Regions from separate parts of the Streptomyces sp. NPDC029152 genome, predicted to be linked through region 1. Evidence: riboswitches for the same ligand, from Rfam matches in the RefSeq annotation. Region 1 holds a riboswitch; each other region holds the start of a gene.
The links. Region 1 has a riboswitch for cyclic di-AMP ahead of ACZ4V6_RS28055 (M23 family metallopeptidase). Riboswitches for the same ligand answer to the same signal wherever they lie in the genome.

Region 1 (2,176 bases):
GGAGGCGATCATCCGGTTCGCGGCCTGGTCGTCCGCGAGGATCGCGCGCAGCTGGTCGAGGTCGCCGTCGCGGACCATCGTCCAGAACTCGGCGCCGTCGGCCGGGTCGCTCAGCGGCAGGTTCACGTTGCGCACGCCCGGCAGCTCGACGTCCGGGCCCTCGAGCTTGTGATCGGCGGCGTTGCGGAAGTCGAAGATCGTGTGCAGCCCCAACGAGGCGAGGAACGCGGCGTCCTCCGCGGTGGCGTGCGCGAGGTGGCCGCTGCGGAACAGCACTCCCCGGCGCACGCGCCGTCCGTCCGTGGTCGGCAGTCCGCCCACGTCCCGGAAGTTGCGCACGCCGGCCAGCTCGGGTTCGGTCGACGGGACCTGCTGCGTCACGGGGGCTCCTCCCACTCCGCCCCGCCGGCGCTGCTCGCCGTCGGGCGTCCAGCCGACGATACGGCATCCCTTGCCTGCGGCAACGAGTCGTCCACGGGGCAGCCGCCGGGGCCGAATGGGAGCTATATGCGCCTTCTGTCCCAATTACCTGACTTACCTCAACTTGCAAGGAAATAAAGGGAGCTGGTGCATCTCTCGTGAGCAGCGTCATAGAGGTGACCGTGCGTTGCTGGTCATGTTCACGTAATTCAGGCGCTTTTCGAGGGGGTTTACGGAAAGGGGTGCGCACAGGATTGACGGAGTGTGACCGCTGGTTCCCGTAAAGGATCAAGCGGAACGCCTGTCCGGGGAACCTCTCGCTTGTCCGTTCGCATCTTGGTCCCTTACGTTCACCACCGATCCGGACGGACGCCTAATCCTGCCGCCGACCGGAGCCCGCACTCGTCCACCACCCGTACACGGCAGGAGCGGGGGACCCACAGGTAAGACCGCCTGTTCCGGTTCCCGGAACAGGCTCGGGGTAAAGCCGCGTCAGGACGCGGCCGGGCATCTCCAGCCCGCACCCGACAGCTCACCTCGCAGGCGCCGGAGAGGAATCCGCCATGCCCGCGAAGGGTAAGCACCGCCGTACCAAGGCCCAGCGCCTCACCCGCACCATCGCCATCGCCGGAACCGGGGGCGCCGCGCTCGCGCTCCCGCTGATGGGCGCCGCCGCCGCCCAGGCCGCCCCCGCGCACTCCGTCGCCGGACAGTCCGTCGCGGCCGGTGCGCAGCAGTCGGCCGACAAGGGCCCGGCCTCGCACACCTACGTCGTGAAGAGCGGCGACTACCTCTCGAAGATCGCCGACGAGCAGCACGTCGACGGCGGCTGGAAGAAGCTGTACGCGGACAACCGCGAGGTCGTCGGCTCCGACCCGTCGCTCATCCACCCGGGTCTCGAACTGTCGATCGGCCGGAAGGCCGCGACCGGCACCGCCAAGTCCTCGCCGTCCGCGCAGAAGTCCGCCGAGAAGCCGGCCGGGAAGTCCTCCGCGCAGACCGCCGAGAAGGCGTCGGACACCGCGAAGACCACCTCGCCGAAGTCCTCCGCGTCGGAGTCCTCGGACACGAGCACCCCGTCCGCCGGCGCCACCGGCGGTTACACCGCCCCCGTGGCCGGCGGCATCGGCACCCCCTACCACCAGTCCGGCAGCATGTGGTCCAGCGGTTACCACACCGGCACCGACTTCGTCGTCCCGACCGGCACCTCCCTGAAGGCCGTCGGCGCGGGCACGGTCGTCTCCGCCGGCTGGGGCGGCGCGTACGGCAACCAGGTCGTCATCAAGCTCGCCGACGGCCACTACGCCCAGTACGCCCACCTGTCCTCGCTCTCCGTCTCCGCCGGTCAGTCGGTGACGGCGGGCCAGCAGGTCGGCCTCTCGGGCGCCACCGGCAACGTGACCGGCCCGCACCTGCACTTCGAGATCCGCACCACGCCGGACTACGGCTCCGACGTGGACCCGATCGCCTACCTGCGCTCGCACGGCGTCTCCGTCTGACGGCGGTTCCCGCGCGGTCCCCGCGCCACCGGAGGCCGGACCCCGATCCCCGGGTCCGGCCTCCGGTGCGTCCGTCACCGGCCCGTGCTTATTCCTGAGTTGGCGAACACTTTAGGAGTGGCCTTTCTCACCGCCCGTCAACCCCTTCCTACGGTCGCGTAGGTCACATTCCAAGGTGAATCATGGGCCGACGTGGCAGACGATTCGAAGAGTGACAGCAGGACAGTGATCGGGTCGTACGTGGCGTTGGGGGACAG
Region 2 (2,176 bases), on a different contig from region 1:
CCGCGTCGGACCCTGGGGAGAAAACGGCCAAGTCCGACACTTCATCCCCGTCCGGCGTCCCGGCCGATGGTGACGCCCAGGTGTCCGGCAGGGGGGAAGTCTCCGCTCCGGAAGGCGACGAGCCGGACAAGTCGGGGCGGAACGACGCCGTTTCGGGGCTCGTCGGCACCGAGGACCCCGCGACCGGCCGGCACCGCGGGGGCAGTGCCGAAGAGGGCGCGCCGGACGGCCGTGCGGCGGAGTCGTCGGGGCGGCACGCCTCGCGCGACGGGAGCGGCGCCCGCGGCCTCACGGACGGCTCGTACACCGTCCGTTCGGGCGACAGCCTCTGGGGCATCGCCGACTCCCTTGAGCTCGACGGCGGATGGCACTCCCTCTACACCGACAACAAGGACGTCGTCGGTGCCGACCCGGACCACATCCTGCCCGGTCAGACGCTCACCGTCACGGACGAACCGGGCCAGAACCAGGGCTAGTTCGCGTCACGGTTAGAGGCTTTATGTCCGTTTTGGATCACGTGAGAGATAGGTCTCAGAAGCCGTGATCGTCTTTGAAAATCCGCGGAGCGCGTGCCTACGGTCGTGATCGCTCGCCACCGCGGGCCCCGACCGCCGCAACGCCGAATCCTGCCAGCGGAGGTACGGGAACAGTCGTCGCGTCGAGCGCCGCAGGCAGGAGCGGGGGACCCAGGTAGGTGCCGCACCGGACAGTCGGTCCGGAGCGGCTAGGGGTGAAGCCGAGTTCCGTGAGGGACCCGGCCGGGCAACTCAACCGGCCCGAACCCGACAGCTCACCTCGCAGGCGTCGGTGAGGGGATCAACCATGCTGTTTTCCGGCAAGGGCAAGCACCGTCGTCCGTCCAAGGCCACCCGTGTCATCGCCGTCGCCGGCGTCACCGGTGCCGCCGTCGCCGCCCCGCTGATGGCGGCCGGCAACGCCTCCGCCGCCACCGCGTCCGAGTGGGACGCCGTCGCCCAGTGCGAGTCCGGCGGCAACTGGTCCATCAACACCGGCAACGGCTACTACGGCGGCCTGCAGTTCTCGGCCTCCACCTGGGCCGCCTACGGCGGTACGCAGTACGCCGCGACCGCCGACCAGGCCGGCAAGTCGCAGCAGATCGCGGTCGCCGAGAAGGTGCTCGCGAGCCAGGGCAAGGGTGCCTGGCCGGTCTGCGGCACCGGCCTGTCGGGCGCCGCGTACACCGGCGGTTCCGGCGAGAGCCAGGACGGCGGCTCCTCGCAGTCCTCCGGCGGCTCCGAGAGCTCGCAGAGCCGGAGCGGCGGTGCCACGGCCGAGCGCTCCACCGGGCAGAAGGCCTCCCGCTCCTCCGAGCGTCCGGCCGCCGAGAAGCAGGCCGAGGAGAAGACCGCCTCCACGGAGAAGACCGTCACCACCCCGACCGGCAAGAAGGTCGAGAAGGGCGACGGCGAGTACAAGGTCGTCACGGGCGACACGCTCAGCTCGATCGCCACGGAGCAGCACGTCGAGGGCGGCTGGGCGAAGCTGTTCGAGCTGAACGACGACATCGTCGCCGACGCCGACCTGATCTACCCGGGCCAGCAGCTGCACCTCAAGTAGGCGGCGGCCCGCCCCTGCTCCCGCCCCGGTGCGTGTTCCCCCGTACGCACCGGGGCGGGTTTTTCGCGTCCCGGGGCCGGAAGGTTCCCCGGGTTTCCGCGAACGGTCTTTGTTCCGTTCGGAAACAATTTACGCTCGGTTCTGTCCATCGGGTGGGCGACCGGCTGGCCGATCGCCCGGAGCCGGTTAGGCTCGTCCCGCAGAGCCGCTGCGGTCCTGCGGACCCGCGTCACACCGAAGCGTCACATCGAAGAAGGAGATGCTCGTGCCGTCCATCGACGTCGTCGTAGCCCGGGAAATCCTGGACTCCCGAGGCAACCCCACGGTCGAGGTCGAGGTCGGCCTCGACGACGGCAGCACGGGGCGTGCCGCCGTTCCGTCCGGTGCCTCCACCGGTGCCTTCGAGGCCATCGAGCTCCGTGACGGCGACCCCAACCGCTACCAGGGCAAGGGCGTCGAGAAGGCCGTCCTCGCCGTCATCGAGCAGATCGGCCCGGAGCTGGTCGGCTACGACGCCACCGAGCAGCGCCTGATCGACCAGGCCATGTTCGACCTGGACGCCACCGACAACAAGGGCTCGCTGGGCGCCAACGCCATC
Region 3 (2,176 bases), on a different contig from region 1:
TTGCCCTGCAGCCATGCCGCCGGGTCGACCCCGCCCTCGGCACCGCCGACGTGGACCTCGAAGTGGAGGTGGGGCCCGGTGACGTTGCCCGTGGCGCCCACGCGGCCGATGACGTCACCGGTGTTGACCTTCTGGCCGACGCTGACGTTGATCGACGACTGGTGGCAGAACCACAGCTCGGTGCCGTCGTCCAGGGTCAGGATCGTGCGGTAGCCGTAGGAGCCGGCCCAGCCCGCCTCGGTGATCGTGCCGGTGTGGACGGCCTTGATGAGGGTACCCGTGGGCGCGGCGAAGTCGAGGCCGGTGTGGTGGCCGGAGGACCACATGGAACCGGCCTGGCCGAAGGTGGAGGTGATCGTGTACGAGGAGGTCGGCAGCGTGAACTGCTTGGCCAGCTCGGCGAGCCGCTCGGCCTCGGCCTTCTTCGCGGCCTCCTCCTCCGCCTTCTTCCTGGCGGCGGCGGCCTTGGCCTCGGCCTCCTTCTCCGCCTTCGCGGCGGCCTCGGCGGCCTCCTTCTCGGCCTTGGCGGCGGCCTCGGCGGCGGCCTTGGTCTCGACCTGGATCTGCTGCTGCTCGGCCTGCTGCATGATGCGCGCCCGCAGGGCCTCACCGGCGTCGGTGGAGCCCTCGGCGGCGTCGGTGGTGGTCACGCCGATGCCGCTGAGCGGGGTGGCGGAGCCCTGGGGCTCCGGCTCGTCGGCGGAGATGTCGGGGATCAGCGAGCCGACGTTCGGCAGATCGGGCATCGAGATCGGCATCGGCGGCTTGCCGGTCTGTGCGCTGGCCATGCCGCCCGCTCCGACGGCCGCGATGACGCCGACGCCGAGGACGGTGGAGCTGCGGGCGAGTCCGCCGCGCTGCTTGGCGACGCGGTGCCGGCCGCGTACGGGCCGGATGGACTCCGCGGTGGGGTTCCACTCCTCCCAGGGGCCCTCTTCGGCGCGGCGGACGTCGTGGCCGAAGGGTTCGGTGTCGCGCCGGCTCGGCACGAACGGGGCCTCGGGGGCAGGCCGGTTGGACGCCACGTGGGCGTACTCCTTTCCTTCCTTCCGCCTACCGGGTTAGCTGACGGGTTCGGAGCAGGAAGGTCTCCTACGCGCGTATACCCGCCGTGTCTCCACGGCGTCATACGCCCGATTCACCCCAGAGTGGTGGTTCCCCGGTTCCCTCGCGGGATTCGGCGCGTGCGCACGGAGCCGCCTTCTGTGACGGCTGGGACGACCGCGCTGCGTTATCGAACGTTAATAGACGGGGGGCGTTGATTCCAAGCCGTTCCGATTGATCATTAAGGATTCCGGCCCGGACTTATCCCCCACGAGGTGCTGAAACGGGGCGATTTGAACAGCCTTCAGATAACAACTTCACATCACATGTTTCTGACGTTGTGTCAGTTGTTATGCGGAGGGCGGTCGCGTCGTCACCACCCGTGACGCCGGCCGGGACCGCCGCGCCGCTCAGTGCCGGCGCACGGCGAGCAGCGCCATGTCGTCCGCCATGCCGCCCCCGGAGTGCCGGCGCACCTCGTCGGCGAGGGTGTCGAGCAGTTCGGCCGGATGCCGGAAGACGCGGCCGGCCAGCCGCGCCGGGGGATCGTAGAACCGGCCGTGGGCGTCGCGGGCCTCGGACAGTCCGTCGGTGTACAGCAGCAGCGTGGCACCGCCGGGGAAGCCGGTCACCTCCGCACGGTCGGGCCACACCCCCAGCTCGCCCATCCCGAGCGGCAGCGCGAACTCCCCGGCCTGCACCGGCTGCACGGTGCCGTCGGCGTGCAGCAGCAGGGGCGGCGGGTGGCCGCGGTTGACGATGCGCACGGTCCCCTCGCCGTGCGGGAGTTCGGCGAGGACGGCGGTGGTGAACCCCTCGAAGGCGTCCAGCCCGTCGCGCCGGGTGCCCTCGCGCGCCAGCGCCCGCTCCAGCCGCTGCGCGACCGCCTCCAGCGTCGCCTCCTGCTCGGCGGCCTCGCGGAAGGCGCCGATCACCACGGCGACGGCGGCCACCGCCCCCATGCCCTTGCCGCGCACGTCACCGACGATCAGCCGCACGCCGCGGGCACTGTCCTGCACCGCGTAGAGGTCGCCGCCGATGAAGGCGTCGGCCTGCGCCGCCTCGTAGCGGGCGGCGATCTCGAAGCCGCCGATCCGCCCGGCGGGCTCGGGCAGGACGGCGCGCTGGGCGG
Region 4 (2,176 bases), on a different contig from region 1:
TGCACACCGAGTGCGCCGGAATACGCATGCCCGACCTCCGCATTGATCCCCGTGAAACGCCGGCGATGGACGCCTTTTCCGTGACTCTAGGCCAATGCGCCGCGCTTTCGGACGGGCCGCGGAAATTCAGGGATGTCTTTCGGACATCCACGGGCCGGAAACGGAGCCGGAAAAATACCGGAGGCAGGGCGGGAAGACCGGAAGGCCCCGGCTCGGGAGCCGGGGCCTTCGGGATGTCGTACCGTCCGTCGTCAGACGTTCACGCCGTGGGAGCGGAGGTAGGCCACGGGGTCCATGTCCGAGCCGTACTCCGGGCTCGTGCGGGCCTCGAAGTGCAGGTGCGGGCCGGTGACGTTGCCGGTGGCGCCGGAGAGGCCGATCTGCTGGCCGGCGTCGACCGACTGGCCGACCGAGACGCCGATGGAGGACAGGTGGCCGTACTGGGTGTACGTGCCGTCGTGCATCCTGATCACGACCTGGTTGCCGTACGCGCCGCCCCAGCCGGCCTCGACGACGGTGCCGACGCCGACCGCGTGCACCGAGGTGCCGGTGGAGGCGTGGAAGTCGATGCCGGTGTGACTGCCGGAGGACCACAGGGAGCTGCCGGCCCGGTAGGCCGTGGACACGTAGGAGCCGGTGATCGGCGCGACGAAGGTGTTGAGGCGCTCGCGCTCCGCCTCGCGCGCGGCGCGCTCCTTGGCCTCGCGTGCCTCCTCGGCCGCCTCGGCGGCCCGCTCGCGCGCGGCCTCCATCGCCGCCTCGCGGGCGGCGGCGTCCAGGGCTGCCTGCTTCTGCGCGGCGGCCTGGGCGTCGATCTCCTCGGCGATGGAGTCGCCGATGGTGACGACCGGGGTCAGCCCGGTCTGCTCGGGCTCGGGCTCCGCGGCGAGGGCCGGGGCCGCGAGGGAGCCGACGACGCCGGTGGTGGCGAGGGCCGCGACGCCCGCCGCGCGAACGGTGGTGCGGTGCATGCGGCCGGGGCGGCGGTGCTTCCCGGTGGCGCGCGTGAACGCCATGTAGAGGCTGGTCCTTTCCTTCCCTCTCGCCTACCGGGTTAGCTGACGGGTTCGGAGCAGGAAGGTCTCCTACGGACCCCCTCGCCGAAGCGCGGGCGTCCGATTCACCCCAGGGACTGCGATGGGTCCCCGGCTCCCCTGGCTCGCGCCGTACGGGGACTCGGCGATGACTGTCCGGTGCCGCGGGTGCGGCGCACTGCCTGACGAACAGCCCGGACGACGCTAAACGCGGTTGTCTTCAATCCTCAAACGCAACAGGGATTTTGTAGCGCACGCCACAGGGCAGACGGGCAGCCTCTCCCCCAATTCGGACAAAAGACGGCCCCGGTGACGCTCGGGTCGCCGGGGCCGTCGCGCGCGCGTGCCGCTACTCGGCGGCCACCACGGTGACTTCGCCGATGCCGAGGGCCTCGACGGGCTCCTTGATCTGCGCCGCATCGCCGACGAGGACCGTCACCAGGCGGTCCACCGGGAAGGCGCTGACGACCGCGGCGGTGGCCTCCACGGTGCCCGTGGCGGCGAGTTGACGGTACAGCGTGGCCTGGTAGTCGTCGGGCAGGTACTGCTCGACCTGGTCGGCCAGCGTGCTCGCGACGGCCGCCGCCGTCTCGTACTTCAGCGGCGCCACGCCCACCAGGTTCTGCACGGCGACGTCGCGTTCGGCGTCGGTGAGCCCGCCCTCGGCGAGGGTGCGCAGCACCGTCCACAGGTCCTGCAGCGCCGGACCGGTGTTGGGCGTGTCGACGGAGCCGCTGATGGCGAGCATCGAGGCGCCCGTGCCGTCGGGCGCGGAACGCAGGACCTGCCCGAAGGCCCGGACGCCGTAGGTGTAGCCCTTCTCCTCGCGCAGGACGCGGTCCAGGCGCGAGGTGAGGGTGCCGCCCAGGCAGTAAGTGCCGAGGACCTGCGCGGGCCACACGCGGTCGTGCCGGTCGGGCCCGGTGCGGCCGATCAGCAGCTGCGTCTGGACGGCGCCGGGGCGGTCCACGATGACGACCCGTCCGGTGTCGTCGGCGGTCACCGGCGGCACGGGACGCGGCTCGGCGGCGGAACCGGTCCACGCGCCGAGGGTGTCGCCGAGCAGCGCGTCGAGGTCGACGTCGGTGAGGTCGCCGACGATCACCGCGGTGGCCGTGGCGGGGCGGACGTGCTTCTCGTAG

Region 2: it holds a riboswitch for cyclic di-AMP, as region 1 does, so the genes downstream of both, ACZ4V6_RS25940 (transglycosylase family protein) here and ACZ4V6_RS28055 (M23 family metallopeptidase) in region 1, are expected to answer to the same signal.
Region 3: it holds a riboswitch for cyclic di-AMP, as region 1 does, so the genes downstream of both, ACZ4V6_RS09375 (M23 family metallopeptidase) here and ACZ4V6_RS28055 (M23 family metallopeptidase) in region 1, are expected to answer to the same signal.
Region 4: it holds a riboswitch for cyclic di-AMP, as region 1 does, so the genes downstream of both, ACZ4V6_RS29770 (M23 family metallopeptidase) here and ACZ4V6_RS28055 (M23 family metallopeptidase) in region 1, are expected to answer to the same signal.

What each region holds. Positions count from the first base shown of each region.
Region 1 covers NZ_JBVHWR010000015.1:144,351-146,526, reverse strand. Annotated here, with positions in the region: gene ACZ4V6_RS28060 (tyrosine-protein phosphatase) at 1-381, opposite strand, end outside; cyclic di-AMP (ydaO/yuaA leader) riboswitch at 821-979, shown strand; gene ACZ4V6_RS28055 (M23 family metallopeptidase) at 984-1,919, shown strand; gene ACZ4V6_RS28050 (SGNH/GDSL hydrolase family protein) at 2,145-2,176, shown strand, end outside.
Region 2 covers NZ_JBVHWR010000013.1:84,416-86,591, reverse strand. Annotated here, with positions in the region: gene ACZ4V6_RS25945 (transglycosylase family protein) at 1-476, shown strand, start outside; cyclic di-AMP (ydaO/yuaA leader) riboswitch at 654-819, shown strand; gene ACZ4V6_RS25940 (transglycosylase family protein) at 823-1,578, shown strand; gene eno (phosphopyruvate hydratase) at 1,844-2,176, shown strand, end outside.
Region 3 covers NZ_JBVHWR010000003.1:584,640-586,815, reverse strand. Annotated here, with positions in the region: gene ACZ4V6_RS09375 (M23 family metallopeptidase) at 1-1,025, opposite strand, end outside; cyclic di-AMP (ydaO/yuaA leader) riboswitch at 1,036-1,193, opposite strand; gene ACZ4V6_RS09370 (PP2C family protein-serine/threonine phosphatase) at 1,455-2,176, opposite strand, start outside.
Region 4 covers NZ_JBVHWR010000018.1:67,934-70,109, reverse strand. Annotated here, with positions in the region: gene ACZ4V6_RS29775 (GntR family transcriptional regulator) at 1-28, opposite strand, end outside; gene ACZ4V6_RS29770 (M23 family metallopeptidase) at 252-1,016, opposite strand; cyclic di-AMP (ydaO/yuaA leader) riboswitch at 1,029-1,192, opposite strand; gene ACZ4V6_RS29765 (M16 family metallopeptidase) at 1,384-2,176, opposite strand, start outside.